DNA from 2 places in the Sphingomonas sp. BK036 genome. Region 1 is predicted to be linked to the other one. Evidence: riboswitches for the same ligand, from Rfam matches in the RefSeq annotation. Region 1 holds a riboswitch; the other holds the start of a gene.

What was found. A riboswitch is a leader RNA that binds a small molecule or an ion and turns the genes downstream of it on or off. The one in region 1 is predicted to bind thiamine pyrophosphate.
Region 2: another riboswitch for thiamine pyrophosphate. It lies ahead of EV283_RS10295 (TonB-dependent receptor); the one in region 1 lies ahead of thiC (phosphomethylpyrimidine synthase ThiC).

The regions. Positions count from the first base shown of each region.
Region 1 covers NZ_SGXR01000003.1:1,184,737-1,192,165, forward strand. The annotation lists gene dprA (DNA-processing protein DprA) at 1-303, shown strand, start outside; gene thiC (phosphomethylpyrimidine synthase ThiC) at 360-2,288, opposite strand; TPP riboswitch at 2,327-2,472, opposite strand; gene EV283_RS05605 (outer membrane beta-barrel protein) at 2,589-3,461, opposite strand; gene EV283_RS05610 (ferritin-like domain-containing protein) at 3,547-4,575, opposite strand; gene EV283_RS05615 (ferritin-like domain-containing protein) at 4,626-5,645, opposite strand; gene EV283_RS05620 (MipA/OmpV family protein) at 6,016-6,879, opposite strand; gene EV283_RS05625 (DUF2141 domain-containing protein) at 6,949-7,365, opposite strand; gene EV283_RS05630 (sterol desaturase family protein) at 7,304-7,429, opposite strand, start outside.
Region 2 covers NZ_SGXR01000004.1:688,793-696,221, reverse strand. The annotation lists gene EV283_RS10300 (phosphotransferase) at 1-11, opposite strand, end outside; gene EV283_RS10295 (TonB-dependent receptor) at 13-2,316, opposite strand; TPP riboswitch at 2,373-2,482, opposite strand; gene EV283_RS10290 (histidine-type phosphatase) at 2,607-3,824, shown strand; gene EV283_RS10285 (hypothetical protein) at 3,874-4,095, opposite strand; gene secA (preprotein translocase subunit SecA) at 4,263-7,001, opposite strand; gene EV283_RS10275 (hypothetical protein) at 7,100-7,351, opposite strand.

The DNA.
Region 1 (7,429 bases):
CTGCTGATCCGCGAGGGCGCCACGTTAGTACAATCGGCCGCCGACATCCTCGAACAGATCCGCCCGTTCGATCCCCGTTCCGTCCGCTCGCCGATCGACGCCTTTGCCGCGACGCCGCCGCAGGACGCGAGCGACGCCGACCGCCGCCGGATCGCCGACCTGCTCGGCCCCGTCCCCGTGACGATCGACGAGCTCATTCGCCAGTCGCGCGAGAGCCCGGCGGTCGTCCACACCGTGCTGCTCGAACTCGAACTCGCCGGCCGCCTCGAGCGTCACGCCGGCGGACGCGTCAGTCTCGCCTGACCGCGAGACGCTATCCTCCCCCGCCAAGGGGAGGATAGCCGGGCTGCGGCTTTGCGTTATTCGGCCGGCAGATAGATCTCGCTGCCCTTCGCACGAAACTTCTCGCTCATATCGGCCATGCCCTGCTCGGCATCGGCCACGGTCGCGCTGGTCGCGAACTTGGCGCGGTCGGCATCGGCCGCGGTGACATCCGCCGCCAGGAACATGTCCGCCGGGCTATTCTGCTTGGCGGCGAAATCGCGCACCTCCTGCGTGATCTTCATCGAGCAGAATTTGGGCCCGCACATCGAGCAGAAATGCGCGGTCTTGGCGCCCTCCGCGGGGAGCGTCTGGTCGTGATACTGTTCGGCCGTGTCGGGATCGAGGCTCAGGTTGAACTGATCGCGCCAGCGGAATTCGAACCGCGCGCGCGACAGCGCATCGTCGCGCATCTGCGCGGCCGGGTGGCCCTTTGCCAGATCGGCGGCATGCGCGGCCAGCTTGTAGGTGACGACGCCGACCTTCACGTCGTCGCGGTCGGGAAGCCCGAGATGCTCCTTGGGCGTGACGTAGCAAAGCATCGCGGTGCCGTACCAGCCGATCATCGCGGCACCGATGCCGCTGGTGATATGGTCGTAACCCGGCGCGATATCGGTGGTAAGCGGCCCGAGCGTATAGAAGGGCGCCTCGCCACAGACCTCGAGCTGCTTGTCCATATTCTCCTTGATCTTGTGCATCGGCACATGGCCGGGGCCTTCGATCATGACCTGCACGTCGCTCTTCCACGCACGATGCGTGAGTTCGCCGAGCGTGTAGAGTTCGCTGAACTGCGCTTCGTCGTTGGCGTCGGCGATCGAGCCGGGGCGCAGGCCGTCGCCGAGCGAATAGGCGATGTCATACGCCTTCATGATCTCGGTGATCTCGTCGAAGCGCTCGTAGAGGAAGCTCTCCTTGTGGTGGCTGAGGCACCATTTCGCCATGATCGAGCCACCGCGGCTGACGATGCCGGTGACGCGCTTGGCGGTCATCGGGATATAGGCGAGGCGGACGCCAGCGTGGATCGTGAAGTAATCGACGCCCTGCTCGGCCTGCTCGATCAGCGTGTCGCGGAAGATCTCCCAAGTCAGGTCCTCGGCGACGCCGCCGACCTTTTCGAGCGCCTGGTAGATCGGCACCGTGCCGATCGGGACGGGCGAGTTGCGCAGGATCCATTCGCGCGTGTCGTGGATGTTGCGACCGGTGCTGAGGTCCATCACCGTGTCGGCACCCCAGCGGATCGACCAGACGAGCTTGTCGACCTCGGCCGCGACGTTCGATGCGACCGCCGAATTGCCGATATTGGCGTTGATCTTGACCAGGAAGTTGCGGCCGATCGCCATCGGTTCGGATTCGGGGTGGTTGATGTTGTTGGGGATGATCGCGCGGCCCCGCGCAATCTCGTCGCGGACGAATTCGGGGGTGACGAAGTCGGGGATGCTCGCGCCGAAGCTCTCTCCGTCGCGCTTATAGTCCTTGAGCATCGCGCGGCCGAGATTCTCGCGGGTGGCGACATATTCCATCTCGGGGGTGATGATGCCACGCCGCGCGTAATGCATCTGGCTGACATTGGCGCCGGGCTTCGCACGCAAGGGACGCTTGATGCTGCCGGGGAATTGCGGGACGCCGCCCGAGCGGTCGGGGCCGAGCTGGCCATTATCCTCGGGACGGACTTCGCGCGCGTCATAGCTCTCGACGTCGCCACGCGCTTCGATCCAGGCGCGGCGGAGTTGCGGCAGGCCCGCGTCGATGTCGATCGTGGCGCGCGGGTCAGTGTACGGGCCGCTGGTGTCGTAGACCCGCAGGGGAGGCTCGAAACAGCTCGGGTCGAGGACGATCTCGCGCATCGCGACTCGGACGTCGGGGCTGGTCGGCACTGCGACGTGGATTTTCCGCGAGCCGCGGATCGGGCCGGTGGTGACGCCGATCTGTGCTGCGGGCTGGGGGAAATGCGTGTCGACGTCGGCCATGCGCTTGCTCCTAAAGGTGTCGGAGCAAGGCTGCGGTTCTGTAGCGACCGCTCCCTCCCTCCGCCGGTATCAACCGGATCAGGTTCAGCGGGTCGAAGGCTCCTGCCTTCCTCTCAAGCGCGGTGGGGTGCCCAGCAAATTCGCATTTGATGGAAACCCGGCAGCGCTCCCCCGGGGTGGGTCAAGCATAGGGGCACGGGTTTGGTACGCAACGCAAAAAGGACCGCCACCTGGATCGGGTAGCGGTCCTTCCTGTCGACCAGTCGTCGTCAGCCACTGTGCCGGGGGCTGACCCTCACGTCAGAACCGGAACGCCACCGTCCCGCGCAGGCTGTGCCAGCGGAAATTCTCGTCGCTGCGGCGGAACGTGGTGCCGCTGGTGTTGGGCGCCAGCACGAACGGGTTGTTCGCCAACAGGACCGGGCTGCCCGCAAGCGCGGTACCGGCCGTGACGAGGACGCGCGCGTCGTCGTCCTTATACTGGTGATAGGTGTATTCCATGCCGATCGAGATGTTCTTGGTCAGCTTCTGCTCGATGCCGCCGCCGCCGACATAGCCCCAGCGCTTGTTCGAGCCGGTGGCCGCGAACGCGTTGGCGGTGTTCGTGGTGAAGAACAGATTGTCGATCTTGGCATAGCCGGCGCCGCCGGTGGCGTAGAACAGCGTGTTGCGGGCGGCGAGACCGGCGCGTGCGCGGACCGAGCCTTCCCACTTCAGCTTGCGCGCCATCGTGTAGCTGGCGGGCGTGGTCGAGAAGGCGGCGACGCTGTCGGTGATCTCGGCCTTGCCGAATTCGCCGACCAGGCCGACCACGAACGGACCGCTCTGCACGTCGAAGCCCGCGCGACCGTAATAGGACCAGCCATCATCGTCGTTGCGGCACCCGTAAGCCGGGACGGCGGTCCGCGCCGAGCCATTGCAGAAGCCGGGCGAGAAGGCGTTGGCGCCGGTGATGGTGTTGACGCTGTCGCTGAAGTTACCGTCGCCGTTGCGGTCGAACAGGATCGACGAGCCGACGTCGTTAGGCTGGACGTCGTAACCGCCGGCAGCACCGATATACAGACCCGAGAACGGCTTGTCGTCGGTCGTCATGTCCTGCGCGTGCGCCGGAACGGCAAAAATGCCCGCGGTGGCGAGACCGGCGAGCATCGTAAGTTTCGTGAAGTGAGTCATGGTCGTTCCCCAAACAAGGGTCGCGGCGCTCCCAATGCTCGCCGCGACCCAAGGTTTCTGTTTCTGTTTCGGTTGCGCAGGCCGATCAGGCGTTGGCGGCACTCGTCTTGATGTTCCCGTTGACACCGGCCGGGAAGAACCCGCCCATCGAGACGGCCGTCTTGTTGAGATAGACGATGTTGAGCACCTGGCCGGTCGAACGGCTGTAGGCGAGCCCGTTGGCGTCGGTGGGCACGATGTTCGACATCGTCGCATCCGATCCGGTGATGCCCTGATCGTCGTCGCCGATCACGCCCGTCGACGTGTTCGTGACGGTACCGTCAAGGCTGTCGCGCGCGTCGCTGATCTGGTTGGCGCCTGTGACCAGCGAAGGTGTGGTCAGGCCCTTGCGAAACAGGATCGTCCGGATAAGACCGGCGTGATAGGCCTCGGCAGCGAGAATGCCGGCGGCAGCTTCCAGATACGTCTTGTTCGCGATCAGCGGCGAAGCGCCCTTATAGGCCGAAACGCCGACGTCCTCGAAGATATATGCCCCCAGCAGGAAGCTGTTGTCGTCGGCATAGGGGTTGAACACACCCGTCGCACCGATGACGCCAGCCGCACGCGCAGCAGAGGTAAACGCACCCGGCGCGGCGGCGGTGCCGGCCGAGATGTCGAGTGCAGGCTGCGCCACGGCGGCGGTGCCGAGCGCGGACCGCAGGAACGCGACGTGCGCGACCTCGTCGATCGCGATCTCGCGAGCATATTCGCGCACGACAGTGTCGGAGAACGGTACCTGCGCACCGCCCGTGACCCCACCCTGCGTGCCGGTCCCGGTCAGCAGGCTCGCATTGAGCCCGACGCCGAACGCCGCATAGGCATAGAATTGTGCCTCGAGATATTCGAGGTTGAGTGCGAAGTTCAGCACGTCCGCATCATTCAGCGCAGCCGTCGGAGTCGGCGACGGCGTCGGCGACGGGGCGAGATCGGAATCATCGCTGCCGCAGGCGGAGAGAAGCGTCGCACCGCCGAGTGCGATCGCCGAGCCACCGGCGAAACGAAGGAAGCTGCGGCGCTCGTTGCGGCGCGTGGCGATCGCGTCGAATATTTCGAGCTTGGTATTGAGATCGGTCATTGGGGTATCCCCTGAATAGCGAAGAAAAGCGGTGGGCTAGGCTGATGCGATCAGCCCGCCGCGGTGCTCGTCCTGATGTTGCCGTTCATGCCGCTCGGGAAGAAACCGCCCGCCGACGCTGCACCGCTGTTGAGGTACACGATGTTGAGCACCTGGCTGGCCGAGCGGCTGTACGCGACGCCGTTGCTGTCGAGCGGAACAATGTTCGACACGGTCACTGCGGCCTGCGTGCTCGCCAGGTTGATCGGTGTCGCGCTGTACGACGAAATGCCCTGGTCGAGATCGTTGGTGCCGAAGATCGTCGTGTTCGCGCCGCCGCCGTCGAGGCTGTCGCGGGCACGCGAGATGGCGTCGGCCGAGGTGCGCAGCGACGGGGTCGCGATGCCCTTTCCGTACAGCGTCGTGCGGACGATCGCCGCGTGATACGCCTCGACCGCGAGCAGGCCGGCCGCGGCTTCCAGATACGCCTTGCTGGTCAGCAGCGGGGCGGCGCCCTTGTAGGCGGTCACGCCGACGTCCTCGAAGATGAACGCGCCGAGCAGGAACGCTTCGTCCGACGCATAGGGATCGAACGCGGTGCCGGCGGGGACGAGGCCTGCCGCCTGCGCCGCGGTCGAGAAGGCGCTGGTGGCCGATACGCTGACGTCGATCACCGGCTGCGAGACGGCGGAGCTGCCGAGCGCGGTGCGGAGGAACTTGACGTGGGCGATCTCGTCCTGCGCGATTTCGCGCGCATATTGGCGGACGACCGGATCGGTGAAGGTCACCTGGCGACCGCCGCGGACCGCACCCTGCGTACCGGTGCCGGACAGCAGGCTGTTGTCGAGACCCGTGCCATAGGCGGCGTAGGAATAGAATTGCGCCTCGAGATATTCGAGGTTGAGCGCGAAATTCAGAACGTCCGCATCGGTGATGGTCTGCGCCGCCGCCGAGCTGGAAAAGGACAAGGCGGTCGCACCGGCCGCGGTAATCGCAGCCGCGCCGAGCGCGTTCTTGAAGAAATCACGCCGTTCGCTGCGTCGCTCTTTGCGGGCATCGAGGGCTTCGATCAGGTGCACGCTCTCGGTCATATCAGGGTCCTCCCCTTGTAGTTGCAGACGTCGGAGTTTTTAGAACAATCGAACAATCTGGACCGATATAAGCCGGACCCTTCAAGAAGGCCCAGCCCGTAAAGCGCTCTATTGCGGGCAAAAAAATGCCGTCCATGGTGAGGAACGTCCGCCATCGGATTCTGGACGCACGCTTCAAGGGGTCGCCATGAAATAATTTTACGGTGTGTTGCAGACCATGTCTGCGGGGTACGCGCCCCCCTCGACGGGGGTCAGCGCGTCGCGCTCGAGCAGCGACCTGACGCGGAGTAGAACCGCCCTTCCCCATCGGGCGAACCGATGGGGAAGGCTTCCGACCTCAACGCTAGCCGAGGTCCAGACTATGCAAGTGTTAGAAGGTGTAGGTCAGGCCCAGTGCGCCCAGCCACTGGTCGGCATCGCCGACATCGGCGACGATCGGGCTGTCCTTGTACTTGCCGACCATGCGGCCGTAGAGCACGCCCGCGCCGATACCAAAACCGTGGCGAAGATCGCCCGACAGGCTCTGCACGACGAACAGCGATGCGTTGACGCGACGAAAGCCGCTGTCGTTAACGTCGTAGGTGCGCAGCCCGCTGGCCAGCGTGCCGATCGGCGTCACCGCCGCGTAGGTGCGGCCGAAGCCCTTGCCGGCATAGTCCGCGGAGACGCCGAGCGAGACGAGCGTGCGAACCGACAGCGGCGTGGTGTAGTTCACCTGCGGCGTGATGACATAGCTGTCGTACGTGCCGGAAACGTCATGGACATAGGCGACGCGCGCAGTGAGCGTGTCATAGTCGCTGGTGATGACACCGGTCCGGGCGACGCCGACATAGCCGCCCAGCTCGTAGGCGGTATCGATCTTGCCGAGCGCGCGGACCTGGCGGTTGTCGATGTCGCCGGTGCGGTCGCGGCGGACGCCGCCGATCACGCCGAGCTCGAAATTGGTGCCGACCTCACCCGTGTTCGGGATCAGGTTGAAATACAACTGCGTGCCGCGGAGGAAGAAGTCATGCCCGCGCACGGTGCCGACAAAGGCGCCCGCGGGGGTGAAGGAATTGCTGTCCGCGCCTTCGTAATCGGGCATCGACACCACGCCAAGCGCGACCGTCACGCGGTTGTTGTCCTTGGGATCGGTGATCGTCGGCGACGGATTGGGATCGGTCTGCGCCAGCGCAGGGGCGGCGATCGCAAGTGCCGCGATTGCGGCAGACGTAAAGAGAGTGAATGCGCGCAAGGAAATGCTCCGGACAAAAACGTTCCACGTTGCAACGCGGTGAAATCGTTTTCGGTCCGTTACGCACGATCAGAACATGTAACGCATTTTCACCTGTTGCAATTCGGCATCACCGGCGACCATGAACCGGGCCGCCGAAAAGCGCGGCGGACCGAAGCGGACCGCGGCGTTGCGCGAGAAGCCATAGCCCTCGCGCGGGATGCCCGCGATCGTGTCGAGCTTGGAATTGCTGTTCTCGTCATGGATGATCGCCAGCGCATAGCCGCGCTGCGGCAGGCCCGGAAAGCTGGTGGTCCTGACGCTGGCAGGCACCGAGCGGGTCAGCGCGTTGGCATCGTCGATACAGGCCGGAAAATTGTCCGGATCGGCGGTGAGGCAGATCCGGATCATGCCCTTGGCCGACCGGAGATTGTCGACCTCGACGTCAAGCCGCGTGACGGGGGCCGCCGCGGCCAGCATCGCCCAGGTCACCGCCGCGACCGCCACGAGCGGCAGCCTTTGCATGCGCCTTGGCAAAGTCGCCGAGCCCGTTGTCGGTGCCGCAGAGCCG
Region 2 (7,429 bases), on a different contig from region 1:
GTCGCTACCATCTCAGAACGCCCGCGAGATCGTCGCCATCACCGCTGCGCCGCTGCCGACATAATAAGCGGGCGCCGAGCCGGCGATGACGGTGCCGTTGCGGCCGATCGTGTCCTGCGCGTTGGTGCTGACCGACTGGACGCCCGCGAGGACGTGCGGGTCGGTGACGTTGATCGCGTTGACGCGCAGGTCGGTGCGCTTGCCGTCGAGCCATTCCGCCAGGTGCATGCCGACCGACAGGTCGAGCGTCGCATAGCCCTTGATACGCTCGTCGTTCATGAAGCTCGCATATTGCGCGCCGATATATTTGGACGCCACGCTGCCGAAGAACCGGCCGTCGTCATATGTACCGCCCGCGCCGAACTGGACGGTCGGGCTGGACACCGCGCGGCGGCCGCGGGTCGGCAGGAAGTCCGTACCGACGGGCAGGTCGTCGTCGATCCGCGCACGCAGATATTCGCCCGACAGGTAGAGGCTGACGCCTGCCACCGGGCGGTAATCGATCTCCGCATCCACCCCGTACGAGGTCTGCCCGCCGGCGTTGATCGTCGTGTTGACCTGCGCCCCGCCATTATCGATCACGGTCGCAAGCTGTCGGTTGCGGAACTTGTAGTGGAAGCCGGTCACCGACGCGGAGAGCTGCTCGCCGATGAAGCGATAGCCGATCTCCTGCGAGACCGAATATTCGTTCTTGAGGTCGTTGGTCCCCTGCACCACGACCGCGCCGCCATAATAGCTGTTGTAGAGCGTGAATTCGTTGGGCGTGCGGAAGTTGGTGGTGATGTTGGCGAACAGCTGCTGGCGATCGTTGAGCCGGTAGTGGATCGCGGCGCGAGGCAGCGCGGCGAAGCTGTCCTTGCGCACCGTGTCCTGCGGTCCGGGCAGATAGGTCCGGCCGTTGCGCAGCACGTTGACGCCCTTGAACCCCGCCTCGATCGTCAACCGCGGCGTCAGCGCGATGCTGTCGGCGACGAAGACGCTCTTGGTCACCGTGACGGTGCGCTGGTTCTCATAGGCGAGCAGGCGGCCGTCGGCGGTGCGGATCGCCTTTGCGCGATACCCCCATCGGTCGGTTGGCTGCCCCTCGGCATCGATCGACGTGTAGGACTGCGTGACCCGGTCGGTGCCGTAATCGAACCAGAGGCCGGCGGTGAGCGTGTGCGCGCCGGTCTTCAGCGTCAGCTTGGCGACGGTGCCCGCGCGCATCTGGTCGCCGGTATAATTGCCGAGCACGGTCGCCACGCCATCGACCGCGCCGGGCAGCGCGAGCGGCTGGGCCAGTTCCTCGGTGCCGAGGAAATTCCCCTCCGTCGTCAGCTGCGTGCCATAAGGCGCGTTGCCATAGCCGAACTGGAGATAGCTGGTGGTGTCGAGCGCGAGCCGGTCGTTCAGCGCGAGGTGTACCGGGGCGGAGGCGTAGAGGTTGCGGAACGGTGCGCGGTACAGCCGCCAATAGTTCGTGTTCCCCGCGGTGTAGCGCGCATCATAGTTGAACCCGCGCCCCTGCGCGGTCCACTCGGCGAGCGTCGGGCTGGGATAGCTCGACGTGTTCGCGTCGTTATACGACAGCGCGAGGCTGGCACGGTTGCCCGCGCCCCATTCGTTCAGGATCTTGGCGTCGATGTGCTGGCGCGTGTCGAAGCCGGGCCCGCGCCAGTTGTCCGCGCGGGTGTTCGAATAGGACAGGAAGGCCTTCAGCCCGGTTTGCCCGATCGTGCCGCTGTCGATGCGCACGAAGCCGCGCCGCGCCGCATAGCTGCCGAGCGACAGGTCGACGAGCGCACCGGGGCGCGCCTTCGGATCGTCGAGCGCAAGCGACAACAGACCGCCCGCGCCACCCAGCGTCGGCGAATCGATATCGACCGAGCCTTGCGCGATCGAGATGCGCTTCAAATTTTCCGGATCGGCGAACTGCGACGGATAGGCGTAATAATAGCCGATGTCGTTCTGCGGCGCGCCTTCCATCAGCACGCCGATCTCGTCCTGGCCTAGGCCGCGCAGCGTCAGGCTGGAGCTGGTCGACAGGCCGTAGGGATCGCTCGACGCGACGTTCGCGCCGGGCAGCAACGTGACGAGCTGGAACGCATTGAGCGTCGGCGCCTGCTTGACGATGAAGTCAGCGGAGATCGCACTCTGCGCGCGCGGCACTTTCTGGTCGGGCAGAAACCCGGCGGGATCGGGCTTGCCGACCACCCGGATCTCGGCGGGTTCGACCGGATCGGGCGCGACCTGCGCCCCGGCCGAGGAGGCGACGAACGCCGCCGACAGCGTCAATGCAATGCGCGCCGACCGCCTGCGGTTGCAAGAGGCCGACATCACGAGCGAAAACCGATACTGAAAAACGTCACGTCCACTCCAATCGGAGGGACGACGGGCCAGCCGCAGACCCTCCCTACGCCGGTATCAGCCGGATCAGGTTCAGCGGGTCATGGGCTGCAGCCCACCTCTCAGCCGCGCATCAGCGGCCCCCCGGGGATGCGCGGCGCTTAAGTGGTTGGACAGGCGATGGGAAGCGCTATCGCGACGATGGTGTCACGTCAGTGACACCCGCGGTGCCTAGGGGGCGATCGGCGTCTGACGCTTTCTATCGAACCAGGACCCGTTCTATGCCCGCTCTCCGTCCGGTCTCGGCTGCCTTCCGTGCTGCCCTCGCCCTGTCGCTGTCGATCATTCCCGGCGTGACGCAAGCGCGCCCAGCGTCGCGCGACCTGCGGCTCGAGCGGGTCGTGATGCTGATGCGGCACGGCGTGCGAGCGCCGCTGGCGGGCGAAGTGCCCGACGCCACGCGGACCGCGCAACCCTGGCCGACCTGGCCGGTCCCCGAAGGACAGGTGACCCCGCACGGCGCCGCCGCAATGCGGTTGCTCGGGCAGTATGACCGCCGCTGGCTCGCGCCGCTCGGGCTCGCAAGCTGCCCGGTGCCGGGCACGATCCGGATCTGGACGAACACCGCCAGCCGGACGATCGCGAGCGGAGACGCCTATGCGCAGGGGTTCGCACCGGGCTGTCGCGTCGCGGTCGGCCACCGCCCCGTCGACCAGACCGATCCAATCTTCGAGCCGCTCTCCGCGCGCGCGACCGCGTTCATGCCGCGCGAGGCGATCGCCTCGATCGATCGCCATACCGGCGGGATGGACGCGCTCGTCGCCCGCCATCGCACGGCGCTCGCGCGGATCGACACCGTGCTCGGCTGCGACGCTGGCCCGTGCAGCCCGGTCACGCCAGCGACCGTCCGCGCATCGGCCGATGGGCACGGCATCGATCTGTCGGGGCCGATCCGTGCCGCGTCGGGGACAGCGCAGGTCCTGCTGCTCGAAGAGGCCGAGGGCATGCCGCGCCGCCAGGTCGGATGGGGCCACGCCGATCCCGCGACGATCGCGCAGGTCGGTGCTGTGCACGCCGCGTTGTTCGATGTGTTCACGCGCTCGCCCTACATGGCGGCGCACCAGGCCTCGGTTCTCAGCCAGCGGATCATCGACACCCTTACCATGCCCAACGCCCCACGGCTGGACGTGATGGTCGGCCACGATACCAATGTGACGGCGCTCGCCGCCGCGCTGCATGTCGATCTCGACGCGCCGGGCTTTGCCCGCAACGACGTCGCACCCGGCGGCGCGCTCGTGGTAGAACGTTTGCGCGATACGCGATCGGGGGAGCGGTTCGTCCGGCTCTATTACCGCGTGCAACCGCTGGCCGCGATCCGCGCGTTGAAGGCCGACGTCGTCGTGACGCCGCTAACGATCCCAGGCTGTGCATCGCCCTGCCGGCTCGACCGCTTCGTCACCCTACTGCGGTCGAGGATCGCCGTGCCACGCCCATCATAGGATTGGGTGGTGCGGGCGATCCATCGACGCCACAGTATTAAAAGCTAGCTCAGCCGTTGGTGCGCGCGCGCGCCTTCTCCGCCTTGGCCTGTTTGGCATAATGGTGATGCGCTACGGCACAGCCGACCGCAGCGCCCATCACCGCATGCCCCTTGCCGACGAAATGGCCACCGACGCCGCCCGCCGCCGCGCCACGGATACAGCCCTTGGCCAGCACGGGAGACGCACTCATGGCCAGCAACGGAAGAGCAACCAGCGTAAGATACCGCATGCCAAAGTCCTTTATCGACGAGATCAGGACTTAGAAAACACGATCAACTTGCTGACGTTCCGTGAGATTTCGTTCATGTTCTCCGGCGTCGCGTCGAGCGGATCCGAGAGGCAACGCTCCGGCCTGCCCGGGACGCCCAAGCGTCCGAACAGGCCGGGTTCAATCGATCACACCGCGCCGTGGCACTGCTTGTACTTGCGGCCCGACCCGCACGGGCATGGCGCGTTGCGACTGACCACGCCTTCCCAATTCGCCGGATCCTCGCCGATATCGGCCTCCTGCGGCTGCGGGATCTGGAGCGGCGGCATCGTCGACGTGATGTGGCCACGCGTGCCCGCATCGAAGTCGTTCGAATTGTCCTCGCCGGTGAACGGGTCGAAATGCGTCGTGATGAAGTCGGGCAGCTCGGGAAGCCCGACCGGCGCCTGCATCTGGAACTGCGCATGCGCGATCGTCTTTGTCACGTCCTCGCGGATCGTCTCGAGCATCCGCTGGAACAGCGAGAACGCCTCCTGCTTGTATTCGTTGATCGGCGTCTTCTGTGCATAGGCACGCAGATGGACGACCTGGCGCAGCGCGTCGAGCGTGGCCAGATGCTCCTTCCAGTGATGGTCGAGATTCTGCAGCAGGATCGACTTCTCGACCGATGTCCACGTCTCCGCATCCAGATCCGCGGCCTTCGTCGCGATCGCCTCGTCCGCCATCGCGCGGACTCGCTCCTCGATCATCTCGGGGTCGACCGATTCCTCGAGCAGCCACGCGTCGATCGGCGGCTCGAGGTTCATCACCTCGGCGAGCCGCGCCTTCATCCCCGCGACGTCCCACTGCTCGGGATACGAGTTGGGCGGGCATGCATCGCCGATGATTACGTTGACCGTTTCCGCGCGCATGTCGGTGACCACGTCGCCGACCGTCTCGGCATCCATGATGTCCGCGCGCTGCTCGTAGATGACCTTGCGCTGCTCGTTCATCACGTCGTCATATTCGACGACCTGCTTGCGGATGTCGTAGTTGCGCGCTTCGACCTTCTTCTGCGCGGTCTCGATCGCCTTGCTCAGCCACTTGCTGCCGATCGCCTCGCCATCCTCGATATTGTTGCGCATCATCTTTGCGAACAGCGTGTCCGGCCCGAAGATCCGGAGCAGATCGTCGTCGAGGCTCAGATAGAAGCGCGACAGGCCCGGATCGCCCTGACGCCCCGAGCGCCCGCGCAGCTGGTTGTCGATACGCCGGCTCTCGTGCCGCTCGGTGCCGAGCACGAACAGGCCACCCGCAGCCAGCACCGCCTGCTTCTCCGCCTCGATCTCGATCTCGATCCGCGCCGCCTCGGCGGCATATTCGGGCGTGCCCTCGACGAGCTCGGGATGCTCGTCGAGCATGCGGAATTCGAGGTTGCCGCCCAGTTTGATGTCGGTGCCGCGGCCCGCCATGTTGGTCGCGATCGTCACCGCGGACTTGCGTCCGGCCTGCGCGACGATGTGCGCCTCCATCTCGTGGAAGCGCGCGTTCAGCACCTTGTGCTCGACCTGCTCGCCGACCAGGAACTCGCTCAGCAGCTCGGACTTCTCGATCGACACCGTGCCGACCAGCACCGGCTGGCCGAGATCGGCGTGATGCTTGATCTTCTTGGCGATCGCCGCGAACTTGTCCTTGGTGTCCTTGTAGAACTCGTCTTCCTCGTCGACGCGCTTGACCGTGACGTTGGTCGGGATGCTGACGACGTTGATCTTGTAGATGTCGTAGAACTCGGCCGCCTCGGTCGCCGCGGTGCCGGTCATGCCGCCGATCTTGGGGTACATGCGGAAATAGTTCTGGAAGGTGATCGAGGCCATCGTCTGGTTCTCGGGCTCGATCTGGACGCCCTCCTTCGCCTCGACCGCTTGGTGCAGGCCGTCCGACCAGCGCCGGCCGTCCATCATGCGACCGGTGAACTCGTCGATGATGATGACCTTGCCGTCCTTGACGATGTAGTCGATGTCCGACTTGAACATCACGATCGCGCGCAACGCCTGGTTGAGGTGATGGACGACCTGCGTGTTCTCGAAGTCGTACAGGTTCTGCCCTTCGAGCAGCCCCGCCGCCTCGAGCATCCGCTCGACCTTTTCGGTGCCATCCTCGGTAAGGATGATCGTCTTCTGCTTCTCGTCCTTGTCGTAGTCGGCGGGATCGAGCTGCTTCACGACCGCGTCGACCTGCATGTACAGCTCGGACTTGTCGTCGGTGGGCCCCGAGATGATCAGCGGCGTGCGCGCTTCGTCGATCAGCACCGAATCGACCTCGTCGACCACCGCGAAGTTGAAGGGGCGCTGCGTCATCGCGCTGCGCTCATACTTCATGTTATCGCGGAGATAGTCGAACCCGAATTCGTTGTTCGTCCCGTAGGTGATGTCCGCGGCGTAGGCGGCGCGGCGCTCCTCGTCGGACAGGTTCGGGATGATGACGCCGATCGTCATGCCGAGGAAGGTATAGACCTGCCCCATCCACTCCGCGTCGCGCGCGGCGAGGTAGTCGTTGACGGTGACGACGTGGACGCCGTCGCCGGGCAGTGCGTTGAGATAGGTCGCGAGCGTGGCGACGAGCGTCTTGCCCTCGCCGGTGCGCATCTCGGCGATCTCGCCGCGGTGGAGGACGATGCCGCCGACCATCTGCACGTCGTAATGGCGCTGGCCGAGCACGCGCTTGGCGGCTTCACGGACGGTCGCGAACGCCTCGGGGAGCAGGTCGTCGAGCTTCTCGCCCTCGGCGAGGCGCGCGCGGAACTTGACCGTCTGGCCCGAGAGTTCGTCGTCCGACATCGCCTGCAGCGACGGCTCGAACGAGGCGATCTTCGCGAGGATCGGGTTGAGCGACTTGACGTACCGGTCGTTGGACGAACCGAACAGCGATTTGGCGAGGCCACCGAACATGGGCAGATTTCCTGGATATGAGACGCGGCGGCACGCTTTGCGCCCGCACGCGGAAGAATAGGGAGCGGCCCGCAGGCCGAGGGATCACGCGCCCGACGCTATTCGCGCCGACGGTCCGCCCAGATCGGGGTGTTGCCGACGTCTATGGTGCGCAACGTCGCGGAGACGGCAACGTCCTCGAGCGAGGCGAGCGCCGCAACCGGCCGCTCCGCGACCTTCGCCACGGCGACGACGGCGGCCTGCGCGCAGATGCTGCCCTGCGCCACCGCCTGCGCCGACTGCCCACGCACACCCGGTACCGCGCCGGTCAGCGCGGACAGGAGGGCGGAAAGGAGAAGCAGCAGGTTCATGCGGGACCGGCTTTATGCGAGCTTGCGTGTAAAATCTACCGTTCGTCGGATGGCAGCAACTGGCGACCGCGTGATGCC